4 regions of the Bacillus sp. GbtcB14 genome follow, and region 2 is predicted to be linked to each of the others. Evidence: riboswitches for the same ligand, from Rfam matches in the RefSeq annotation. Region 2 holds a riboswitch; each other region holds the start of a gene.
The links. A riboswitch is a leader RNA that binds a small molecule or an ion and turns the genes downstream of it on or off. The one in region 2 is predicted to bind S-adenosylmethionine.
Positions count from the first base shown of each region.

Region 1: it holds a riboswitch for S-adenosylmethionine, as region 2 does, so the genes downstream of both, KVT31_RS21590 (methionine ABC transporter ATP-binding protein) here and KVT31_RS24785 (MetQ/NlpA family ABC transporter substrate-binding protein) in region 2, are expected to answer to the same signal.
Region 3: it holds a riboswitch for S-adenosylmethionine, as region 2 does, so the genes downstream of both, KVT31_RS10245 (LLM class flavin-dependent oxidoreductase) here and KVT31_RS24785 (MetQ/NlpA family ABC transporter substrate-binding protein) in region 2, are expected to answer to the same signal.
Region 4: it holds a riboswitch for S-adenosylmethionine, as region 2 does, so the genes downstream of both, KVT31_RS15905 (amino acid ABC transporter permease) here and KVT31_RS24785 (MetQ/NlpA family ABC transporter substrate-binding protein) in region 2, are expected to answer to the same signal.

Region 1 covers NZ_JAGXJT010000008.1:24,527-27,662, forward strand. The annotation lists gene pruA (L-glutamate gamma-semialdehyde dehydrogenase) at 1-142, shown strand, start outside; gene KVT31_RS21580 (hypothetical protein) at 346-495, shown strand; gene KVT31_RS21585 (cysteine hydrolase family protein) at 728-1,291, opposite strand; SAM riboswitch class I at 1,533-1,638, shown strand; gene KVT31_RS21590 (methionine ABC transporter ATP-binding protein) at 1,762-2,781, shown strand; gene KVT31_RS21595 (methionine ABC transporter permease) at 2,771-3,136, shown strand, end outside.
Region 2 covers NZ_JAGXJT010000012.1:30,091-33,226, forward strand. The annotation lists gene KVT31_RS24780 (methionine ABC transporter ATP-binding protein) at 1-600, opposite strand, end outside; gene KVT31_RS24785 (MetQ/NlpA family ABC transporter substrate-binding protein) at 613-1,425, opposite strand; SAM riboswitch class I at 1,510-1,624, opposite strand; gene KVT31_RS24790 (NAD(P)-dependent alcohol dehydrogenase) at 1,705-2,613, opposite strand; gene KVT31_RS24795 (hypothetical protein) at 2,766-3,136, shown strand, end outside.
Region 3 covers NZ_JAGXJT010000003.1:250,470-253,605, forward strand. The annotation lists partial or broken gene KVT31_RS10235 (sensor histidine kinase) at 154-567, shown strand; gene KVT31_RS10240 (hypothetical protein) at 857-1,063, opposite strand; SAM riboswitch class I at 1,300-1,406, shown strand; gene KVT31_RS10245 (LLM class flavin-dependent oxidoreductase) at 1,489-2,547, shown strand; gene KVT31_RS10250 (ATP-grasp domain-containing protein) at 2,540-3,136, shown strand, end outside.
Region 4 covers NZ_JAGXJT010000005.1:69,724-72,859, reverse strand. The annotation lists gene KVT31_RS15915 (amino acid ABC transporter substrate-binding protein) at 1-298, opposite strand, end outside; gene KVT31_RS15910 (amino acid ABC transporter ATP-binding protein) at 310-1,071, opposite strand; gene KVT31_RS15905 (amino acid ABC transporter permease) at 1,090-1,758, opposite strand; SAM riboswitch class I at 1,828-1,934, opposite strand; gene KVT31_RS15900 (VanW family protein) at 2,152-3,063, opposite strand.

The DNA.
Region 1 (3,136 bases), on a different contig from region 2:
CTTCAACCGTGGATGTACGGGTGCAATCGTAGGTTACCAACCATTCGGTGGCTTTAACATGTCTGGTACAGACTCTAAAGCTGGTGGCCCTGACTACTTAGCACTTCACATGCAAGCAAAAACTACTTCTGAAACTTTATAAGAAATAGTAGAAGAGATCTTCGCAGTCTGCGAAGATCTCTTTTTTTTTTTTTTTTTTTTTTTTTTTGAAAAATTTTCTATATGTGGATTAAGATAGATATCAGTAGAAAAACTAATAAAGTAATAAGGTTTACTTCAGTAAATAAGATATATTATATTTGTTGGATAGATTCTCTTTAAAGATAAGAAAAGTAGGTGAACAAAGTGGGAAAATATCAATTGGATTACAAGAGTCAGGTAGCTGTGGCAAAGTTTCATGAAAAACAGACGCCTGCCAAATTTGATAAAAAGCAGCAAATTGAAAATTTGCGTGCGGAGTATTTGAAAAAGAAGCAAAAACAAACAGATAAATAATATGTTACGTTTTTGATAGGAGAAACTAGTTCTAAGTACCATATATTACTATTTGGTACTTAGAACTAGCTAAACCCTATTAATATCGGGATAAACATGTAAATAGAAACAAAACAACGAGAAAAATTGATTTATTAGTCATATTTTTTAGTATTCATTTTAAGAATTTCCTGTATAATACAATTTGAAAGAAAATCTATGGTTTGACAAGAAACACTCTTTTCGGTTTTGCTCACTGAAGGGAGTGTTTTTTTATAGCTAAAAACTCCTCTGTACTCATTACATTTGCATATACGCCATTTAAACTAGCTAAAATTGTGTTATGAATATAAACGGCTGGTATCGTAGCATTCTTAAAAGAAAGATCTTTTGTCGCACAAGCATCATGTATAACGGTACATGGAAAGCCGAAATCAAAAGCGGCCCTTACGGTAGCATCAATACACATGTGAGTCATCATCCCGCATATGACGACGTGCTCAATATCTAAACGTTGTAAGTGTTCTAGAAGAACGGTTTCGCGGAAACTATTTGGATAATGTTTGAGTATAACGGTTTCTTCTCTAAGTGGGCGTACGCTTTCATGAATATGTACACCTTCTGTATTGGGTAGGAAAAAAGTAGCATCATCTTTAATTGCTACATGTTGGATATGAAAAATAGGTTCGTTTTTCGTTCTAAAGAATTGTAGTAGCTGACTAGCATATTCGCTTGCTTCTACTGGATTGCGCAATTCCATCTTTCCATTCGGAAAATAATCATTTTGAATATCAACGAGTAAAAGAGCTGTTTTCATATATTTATCTTCCTCCGATTTCATATTCAAATAATGGTATTCAATTAGTAGAGAAGATTATCCTTTTTAAAAATATGCAGGAGGAGAATTTTACATAACTTTAAAGGTTACTATTTTATTATGAAATTCCATCTAAAAATTTTAATAAAGAAATAATTTATATTTTTCTAAAAAATGTATTGACTCTTATTATTCTGAGTTCTATAATGAAAATTAATTAAACGACAATTAAATCGATACATTCTTATCCAGAGAGGTGGAGGGACTGGCCCTACGATACCTCAGCAACGGGTTTTTTAATACCGTGCTAACTCCAGCAAGCCTATGAAAGGCTTGGAAGATGAGAAGATGTGAACGAGTACATATAAGTGCTCTCCTTCTTATCTTTATGGTTGATAAGAAGGGGAGCACTTTTTATTTTACCTCGAAAGCTCTACTTCAAGTTTTTACAGCATATAGGAGGGGAAAAAATGATTTCTTTTAACAATGTAAGTAAAGTATATGAATCAGGTGGGCAATCTGTTCATGCGGTGGAAGATGTAACATTATCAGTTGAGAAGGGCGAGATATTCGGCATTATCGGTTTTAGTGGCGCTGGAAAGAGTACGTTATTACGCCTAGTAAATATGTTAGAGAGGCCAACGGCGGGAACGATTTCAATAGATGATAAAGATATTACATTACTATCGACGAAAGAATTACGGAAGCTAAGACAAAGAATCGGGATGATTTTTCAAAGTTTTAATTTATTCAATTCAAGAACCGTGTTTGGGAATATTGCTTATCCATTAAAATTAGCGAAAGTACCAAAGAATGAGATAAAAGAAAGAGTAAATGAACTGCTAAAGTTTGTAGGATTAGAAGATAAAGCAAACTATTATCCAGAGCAACTATCAGGCGGACAAAAGCAGCGTGTTGGTATTGCAAGAGCACTTGCAACATCACCAGACATTCTTATATGTGATGAGGCAACATCAGCTTTAGATCCAGAAACAACGACAGAAATTTTGAACTTATTAAAGAAAGTAAATCGAGAATACAATGTAACAATTCTTCTTATTACACATGAAATGCATGTTGTGAAAGAAATTTGTCACCGTGTAGCTGTAATGGAGAAGGGGAGAGTTATTGAAGAAGGAAAACTGTTTGACGTTTTCACACAACCGAAAACAAAGACGACTCAAAACTTTGTACGTTCTATTATTAATGATCATTTACCGGAAAGTGTTCTAGGTAAAATTCAAAATGGTGGACAGATTTATCGCTTAACATTTACTGGTGAAGAGACAGGGCAGCCAGTACTATCATATATTGCGAAAAATTATAACGTCGATGTAAACGTACTGTATGGAAATATTATTGAACTCCAAAATGTGCTATTTGGAAATCTTCTTGTAGAATTGCAAGGTGAGCAGAAGGAAATTCAAAAAGCATTACAACATCTAAGACTGCAAGTGCAGCTGAAGGAGGTAGAAGCTCATGCGAGTTGATTGGAGTATATTTTGGCCTCGCATAGTAGATGCGACGGGGGATACCCTCTTAATGGTAATCGTAACCCTTATATTTGCTACAATTCTTGGTATACCTCTAGGTTTACTGTTATATGTAACAAGGAAAGGGAACTTTTTAGAAAATAAATGGGTCTTTTCTATTCTTAATATCATTATTAATACAATTCGTCCGGTTCCATTCATCATCTTCTTAGTAGCTTTAAGTCCACTAACAAGAAGTGTTATCGGAACGACGATTGGAACAGCAGCAGCAATCTTTCCAATGACGTTAGTTGCATCAATCGGTATTGCTAGAATGGTTGAAACAAATCTTGTTTCAGTTCCAAAGGGAGTC
Region 2 (3,136 bases):
TTCATGTGTAATTAATAAAATTGTAATCCCGATTTCTTCATTAATCTTTAATAACAAATCAAGGATAGATTCAGTTGTTTCGGGGTCTAAAGCACTCGTTGCTTCGTCACTTAATAACACTTCAGGTTCATGAGATAGTGCACGAGCGATTGCTACACGTTGTTTTTGGCCGCCAGAAAGTTCACTTGGATATGAATCTTTTCGATTAAAAAGATCAACGATACGTAGATACTTTTCTACCCTTTTTTCAATTTCATTTTTGGGAAGCCCCGATAGGCGTAAAGGTAATGCAATATTTTCATAAACGGTAACGGTTTTAAGTAAGTTGAACCCTTGAAAAATCATTCCAATTTTTTGTCTCGCTTTTGCTAATTCTTTTGTCGACAGTGTAGTTAAATCTTTCTCGTTTACGATAATATTTCCTGTCGTTGGTTTTTCTAATAAATTTACACATCGAATTAATGTACTTTTACCAGCGCCACTATATCCAATGATTCCAAATACTTCGCCCTTTTTTACTTGAAGGGAAGTAGGTTTAAGAGCTTCTACATTCCCTTTTTTTGTTGTAAATACTTTGGATACATTTTTTAATTCAATCATTATCGTCAGCTCCTACCAAGATGGTAAAACTGAACCATCAAATTTTTTCTCGATAAATTCTTTTACTTCTTTAGATTGATAGGCTTTCTTTAATTTATTTACAACAGCATCATCTTTATTTTCAGTACGAACAACGACCCAGTTCACATATGGTGAATCTTTTCCCTCACGGAAGATAGAATCTTTCGCAGGGCTTAATTTTGCACCTAATGCAAAGTTTGTATTAATTGCAGCTGCTTTCACTTCACTTAGTTGTGTCGGTAATTGAGATGCCTCTAATTCAACAATCTTTAAATTCTTTGGATTTTCAATTACATCTTTCGCAGTCGCTTTTTCTGTAGCCTTTGGATCCACTTTTAAAACACCTGCTTTTTCAAATAGTTTTAAAGCTCGAAGTTCATTCGTTGGATCATTTGGTACAGCGATTGCGTCGCCCTCTTTTAAGTCTTTTACATCTTTTATGTCTTTAGAATATACGCCCATAGGGAATGTAACTGTTGAAAATACTTCCGTTAATTTCATATTACGTTCAGCTTTAAATACGTCTAAATAAGATTTCGTTTGATAGCTATTTACATCAAGACTTTTTTCATCTAGGGATACGTTTGGTGCTACATAATCATTAAATACCTTTACATCAATTTCGAGCCCATCTTTCGCTGCTACTTCTTTTACCTTTTCAAAAATTTGTTCATGTGGTCCACCTGTTACACCGACAGTAATCTTTTTCTCATCTAATGTTTTTACCTCTTTGTCAGAATTAGCACCACATGCACCTAGCAATAATACCGCTCCACTTACAATGCTCAATAATACCTTTTTCATCTATAATTCCTCCTTCATATACGTTACAAAATAAAAAGCACCTCTCAAAATAAGAGAGGTGCCGAATAGACAAAATAGGTTCCTCTCTTATCTTCCAAAACGAAAACTCGTTTTGCAGGAATTAGCACCTTAGCTTATACGTCATAAGCTCGGTTGCCGGGCATCATCGGGCCAGTCCCTCCGCCACTCTTGATAAGAGTATGTGTATGTAGTTTTTTAATATGGTACTAATAGTAAATCTTACAAAAAGAATTGTCAATGCTATTTTCTGAATATATTTTATTTTAAGGTAATCGAAACGTTACCTTTTTTATGCCCGTTTTCTACATACATATGGGCTTCAGCAATCTCTTCTAATCGGTAAGTTCTATCAATAACAGGCTTTAAATTTTCTGTTTCAGTTAGTTTTTTTAGTAGAAACATATCTTCTTTACTGACCTTTGCCATCATGCCATTAACAGATACATATACACCCGTAGGCGTTAATGCTTTTTTTCCAAGGGATCTTTTATGTTTTCCAACAGCATCAAATATAACATCATAGTATTCGCCCCGCTTAGTAAAATCTTCTTTCGTATAATCAATTACTTTATCAGCTCCTAAAGATTGCACTAGTGCAAAATTTGAATGACTACAAACAGCTGTAACGGTTGCACCGAAATATTTAGCAAGTTGTACGGCAGCTGTTCCTACTGATCCAGATGCGCCATATATTAGCACTTGTTGCCCCCTTTTTATACGGGCCTTTCGTAGGAAGTGTAGTGCCGAAGTTCCGCCAAAGGGAATAATTGCTGCTTCCTCATACGTTACATTGGTAGGTTTTAATGCTATTAATCCACTTTCATGTATACATGTATATTCTGCATAACCACCGACATTAAGCTCTGTTAATGCAAAAATTTGATCTCCTTTTTTAAATTGAGTTACATCTGTTCCTATTTCTTCGATTTCACCGGATAACTCTACACCGAGTATAGGCTTTCTCGGTTTTCTAAAACCTAATATGATCCGCATAGGAATCCAAAATAAGAGAGGGCTATTAAAGCTGCGCATTCTACAATCTCCAGTCGTTACACTTGTTGAGTGAATTCTAACTAATACTTCATTCTTTTTGGGAGTAGGCTTCGCTACATCCTGAAGTTTGAGAACATTAGGTGGTCCATACTTTGTGCAAATTATTGCTTTCATAATGACCTCCTGAAATGAGTTGTTATTACATCATATTTAACTAGTTCTTTAAAAATGTTGCTATGAGAGGAATAAAGTTAAATAGGGAGATTAAAAATTATATAGATTTCAGAGAGAAATAGATGATATCCTTTGGGGAAGGAGGGGGAATTATGAAAAAACTTATTTTAACTTCTAGTCTAGTATTTGCGGTTATGTTAGGTGCAGGATGTAGTAATGAGAAAACAGCAAAGACGGATGAACCGAAAAAAGAATCAGTTCAAAAAGAAAAGGAATTAGCCGCGAAGGATGTTTTCACGAAAACGAACGAAGCTTTTAAAAATGAAGAACATGTAACGATGACATATGATGTAGGGATAAAAGCTGAGGGAACAGAGATGGATATATTAAAGGCTAAGATGCAATTAGAGCCAAAGACAAAGAATTCTCGTTCTGAAATGAATGTTTCTGGTACGGATATTGTAGTATATACTGTGGATGGTAAAGTTGCAGGTCAGGTGAAAAATCCTGCTACAGGAGAAGT
Region 3 (3,136 bases), on a different contig from region 2:
TTGTGAAATTAAACATAAACAATCCAATAGAAAAAATCACAAAAAATTCTATTATAAATTTCTTTTAAAGGTAACATATAAATACAATCTACTAATCTGACAAAATACAGCAAAGACCGTACGAGCTTCGTCGGTGGATTGTAAAAGGTATTCTCTATAATGGTTCAAGAATCTTCAATTGAAATAACAACAAATATAGAGGAAGACCTATTTATTAAAGCAGACCAAACATTGATGATGCGTTTATTAATGAATTTATTGACGAATGCGATTGCTTATGGCAAAGAGAATGGCAGTGTGAATATACAACTGTTCCGTGATGAACCCAACATAATAGGTAAAGTCTCCGATAATGGTATAGACATCAGCGAGCAACATATTACGAAAATATGGGAACGCTTCTATCGAGTTGATGCAGCACGAACATCTTCAAACATTGGAAACACAGGTTTAGGATTGTCGATGGTGAAATGGATTGTCGAACTATACGGAGGAAAAATTACCGTTGAAAGTAAATTAGGGGAAGGCAGTACTTTTACATTTAAACTACCAATTGAAAAACGATAGTACAAATTCGACATATTGAATAGAAAGAATCGAAATAACGTATTAAAAAAAGATGAAATCGGTGATTTCATCTTTTTTAAACATATACTATCAATGGCCGCATCCTGCATTACACTAGGATTTTAGTGAGTGATGTTTGAGTGTTTAAATGACACAATAGTTGTAACTAACTGTTGTGTTATTTGTTCATTTTTCTTTCTTTTGTGTATATGAAGAAAAAACAAATCGTCTAAAAAAAGAATGAGGCTATGAGTAAAACACTACCGTCAAGAAGTGTCTTGGGTATATTTTATTCTCTGAATTTATCTGGTTTTTCAACTCTAAATGATTGCACCTCACCGCACTCTAAACAAAATGTGGTTAATAGTTTGGAACGCTTCCCGCCTGAAAAGAATCTACTAGATTCATCTTCACAAACATATGCATGATAAGCAGATCCAACTCTTCCTTCTTTAAATGTAGTAGAACCACAATTCTCGCATCGTTTATTTTTCATGTTACTAACACCTCTTTTGCTGTGTTTTTAAGATAGAAGTAAAGCAACTTGGTTATACATGATATTTTCGACATGATACAACATACCCCTTTATATATTCGTAAGTAAAACAATACCCTTATGAAGCTCTATAAAAATATGATTTCTTATATATCATTTAATACTTATAGGAAAAATGAGTATTAAATGATTGATTTTTATTATTCTGATGATTATAATAAATGGAAACCAAACAATTCTTATGTTGAGAAGTGGAGGGACGGGCCCTATGAAACTTCGGCAACCTCGTATGAGACGAAAGGTGCCAAATCCTGCAGGTGAAGAAACACCTGAAAGATAAGAGCGGTTCACTTAGTCAAGAAGGCTACTCTTATTTTGATAAGAGTAGCCTTTTTTATGGCTAAAAGGTAAAGGGGGAATAGGTAGTGGAGTATGGTTTTTGGTTACCGATTTTTGGGGGATGGCTTCGAAATGTAGATAATGAATCTATGCCGCCTACGTTTGAGTATGCAAAACAAACAGCGCAAGCGGCAGAACAATTAGGTTTTTCAACAACACTTATTGCGGAATTAAACTTAAATGATATAAAAGGTGTTTCAGCACCAAGTTTAGAAGCGTGGACAACTGCGGCAGCACTTGCAGCAGTAACGGATAAATTAGAGATTATGACAGCTGTCAGACCGGGCTTCCACAATCCAGCAGTTACAGCGAAAATGGCAGCGAATATCGATCAATTAAGTAATGGCCGTTTTACATTGAATGTAGTTTCAGCATGGTGGGAAGAAGAAGCGAGGCAGTATGGCGGAGTATTTACCGCACATGATGAAAGATATGATCGCACAGAGGAATTTGTAACAATTTTGAAGGAACTTTGGAAAGAAGAAGTGTTTTCTTATAAAGGGAATTTTTATGAGCTTCATCATACACATTTAAGTCCAAAGCCTGTGCAGAAACAGGGCATTAAGATTTATGCAGGTGGTGAAAGTGAAAGAGGAAAAGAGGTCATTGTAAATCACGCGGATGCATATGTCATGCATGGGGGAACAGTGGAAGAGGTATCTGTGAAAATAGAAGATATGAAGAAACGTAGAAAGAAAGTCACAGAGGAGCCATTGCAGTCATTTGGGCTTGCGGCTTACGTCATTTGTCGTGATACAGAAGAAGAGGCATTAGAAGAATGGAGACGCATAACGGATGTGAAAGACGATGCTTTAGGTTACGCGGGTTACCAAGACTTTATTAGTAAATCGCATTTGGAACAGCAAGTGAAATTGAATGATTATTCCGTATCCAATCGCGGGTTACGTCCTAATCTAATCGGAACACCAGAACAAATTGCAGAAAGGATACTCGCTTTTGAAAAAGTGGGTGTTACGTTATTACTTTTACAATTTTCGCCACAGCTTGAAGAGATGAAACGATTTTCTGAAAAAGTGATGCCATTAGTTGAAGCAAAAAGAAAGGAATTGATTACAAATGAGTAAAATTTACATATTACATGAGAATAAAGAATGGACGGATCATTTGGTGAGAAGGTTAGAAGAACTAGAGTTACCTTATGAGGAATGGCATTTAGATGAAGGAACACTTTCGTTAGAAAAAGAACCTCCTCAAGGTGTTTTTTATAGCCGCATGAGTGCTTCTTCACATACGAGAGGTCATCGATATGCACCTGAGTTGACGGAAGGAGTCCTTGCTTGGCTAGAGGGATACGGGCGCACAGTATTTAATGGGTCTCGTGCATTACGCCTTGAAGTAAGTAAATTGAATCAATATGCAGCATTAAGAAATTTTGGGATACAAGTGCCGAAAACAATTGGTGCTGTGGGCCGTGATCATATAGTAAAAGCAGCAAGGGAGTTAGGGGAAGTACCGTTCATTACAAAACATAACCGTGCAGGTAAAGGTCTTGGTGTTCAACTATTTCATTCTATTGATGCTTTAGAACAATATTTGGATGGTCCGACGTTTGAAGAACCCATTGATGGAATTACTTTAATCCAGCAATATATTGAAGCGCCAGAACCATACATTACACGTTGTGAGTTTGTAGGCGGCCAGTTTGTATATGCA
Region 4 (3,136 bases), on a different contig from region 2:
ATTCATTTGCTATTGTATCAATACGACCTGAATCTAATAAACCGAATAATCCTTCAAAATCAGAAACATTCCACTCCACTTTATATCCAGCCTTTTTAGCAGCTGCTTCAATAATCTCAGCATCAAACCCTTTTACTTTCTCACCTTCTTTAAAAATAAATGGGCTACGCCCTGCGGAAGTCCCAACTTTCACTACTTTTTCATTTGTTTTTTCGCTTGCTTTATCCGAACCACAAGCTGATAAAACTCCAACTGATACTGTTAATGCTAATGTTAGTAATAATGATGATTTTCTCATAACTCTTCCTCCTAAATAACGAAATGATTGCCTTCTTCAGAAGCATTTAGTTGTCGTAAAAATTTTTGTGTGCGTTCATTTTTGGGATTCCGAAAAATTTCTTCCGGCGTTCCCTGCTCTACAACAATGCCATCAGCCATAAATATAATGCGATCTGCCACCTCTTTCGCAAAATTCATTTCATGTGTAACAATAACCATCGTTATATGCTGCCTTGCCAAATCTTTAATCACTTGCAATACCTCGTTCACCAATTCTGGGTCGAGTGCCGAAGTCGGTTCATCAAATAGTAATACAGCAGGATTTAAAGCCATTGCCCTAGCTATCCCTATTCTTTGCTGTTGTCCACCTGATAACATTGATGGATAAGAAGCCTCTTTATCAGCTAAACCTACTTGTTTTAATAGATTTCTTGCTATTTTCTGTGCTTCTCCTTCACTTTTTTTCTGTACAACTGTTAATGGCGTTGTAATATTTTGTAATGCTGTTTTATTTTTAAATAAATTATAGTTTTGAAAGACCATAGCTGTTTTTTGGCGTAATTTTATTATTTCCTTTTTATAAAATCTCTTCGCATGAATCTCTAAATCTTCAATTCTAATCCTTCCATCCTCTGGTTGTTCTAATAAATTTAAACATCTTAATAATGTCGATTTACCTGAACCAGAAGGCCCAATAATGACTACCACTTCTCCTTTATTTACAGTAAGTGAGATTCCTTTTAGTACGTCATTATGCTTGTAAGACTTATACAAATCTCTTATCTCAATCACATATATCACCCATTCCTTTTACAAGTACGGTGCATCAAGTTTCCTTTCTAATTTTTTCTGTCCCCAGCTAATTACAATTGTAATAATCCAATATACAATCGCTACCGCTAAATAACTTTCCATATAACGATACGATTGTGCCGCTAGCATTTTCGCTTGCGCCAAAATTTCAGCCACCCCAAGTGCAAAAGATAATGAAGATTCTTTTAACAATCCGACAAAATTATTTCCAAGTGACGGTACTGCGACACGAATAGCTTGTGGAAAGATAATCTGCCGCATAGCTTGTGCCTTTGTCATTCCAACTGATAAACAAGCATCCATTTGTCCTGATTCTACAGCATTTAAGGAGCCTCGAATAATTTCTGACAAATAAGCAGCATTATTTAAACTGAGCCCAATTAGAGTTGCTTGCATTGCTGTAAGCACTGTAAAGGTCGGGGATATTTGCGGCAATCCGAAATACAACACAAATAATTGAACTAATAAAGGTGTTCCTCTAAAGAAAGATATATATACTCTTGCAATAGAATATAAAAATTTCGTTTTGTTTTTCGTTATGATCGCCAAGCCAATCCCTATAACAAAAGAAATAATCATTGAAACTACAGTAATCCCTAACGTTATGTATACGTACTTAAATAATTGCGGAAAACTTTCTAAAAAATACGTTACATCAAACTTCACTCTATCCCCCCTCTCTAAACAAAAAACTCTTCTTACACATATAAGAAGAGTTGAATGTTAATCCATTTCCCCCCATCTTCCAAACGCTTCATACGTTTGCTGGAATTAGCACAGTACTTTTGTAGCCTGTTGCTGAGATTTCATCGGGCCAGTCCCTCCATCTCTCTTGATAAGAAAACTAATAATTTTTTCCATTTATTTAGTTGTTATTATGAAGAATACATTCTATTATTGATAATGTCAATAGGAAAACTAAGAATTAAATTCAATACTTTTTAAGACTGTTTTACTCCTGCTAAAATGCATTATATCTTGAAGTGTAATATTAATCGCACTGAAAAAGCCATTACTTCTATCAAACTTAGAAATAATGGCTTTACTTTAGTATTATACTTATTTCATTTTATGTACTTCAGCAACTAACTTTCCGCCCTGAATGCCCATATAGAGTTTCACAGGTGCATCATTCGTGTTTTCAAACACTAAGTCTAAGTATGGATAAGCAATCGTAGCATCTCTTCCTTGTGGAACATAGCCTACTGTTTTAGAATGTGTAGTTCTCTCTACCATTTTCAAACCAGCTTGATCTGCTGCATTGTATAATGTTGATGATGTTTGACAAACACCACCGCCATATCCATCTACTAATTTACCATCTACAATTTCTTTTCCTAGTTGATATCCTTTATCTGGCGTTGTATCACCAATTAATGCATTGAAAGAGAAACTGTCTCCTTTTGCTAATACAACTCCATTTATGCTCGCTGCTGACAAACGAATATTCTCAATACGACCACCTGTTGAGCCACCTAAATTCGTTTCATATCTACCAATTACCGTGCCACTTCCTTGTGCATCATTTAATGTTGCGGTAGGTTTTTTCTCAACAATAGGTAATTGATATGAAGAATCCCACATACCAACGTTTAATAATTTATTTACTAACTCTTTTTCCATTAATTCAAAAGAAGGCTTTCCTTCTTGCCAACTTCCGTCAGATGTTAAACGTGAAGGAACCATCTTTTTGTCAACGTTTTTACCAACTTCCTTAGCAACCTTCTCTACCGATTTTTTAAATTTTGCTTCATCTTCAAAATAGCCTAGACTCGATAAATCTAACTTTTTCACTTCCGTACCAGTTCGACCATCAACTAAACTAATAGAATCCTGTACTTCTGCTTTAGCCTCTACCGTGTGGCCACCAATATCACTTACTAATGCAACATCACTTACTTTTGTACCACAACCACTCACTACAGCTACACATAACACCCCAACTAATATACCCTTTACTTTACGGAACAATATACTCTCCCCTTTTTCCCAATATTACTTTTATGTATTATTTCATTTTTATGTATGTTTTGTTACAATCATT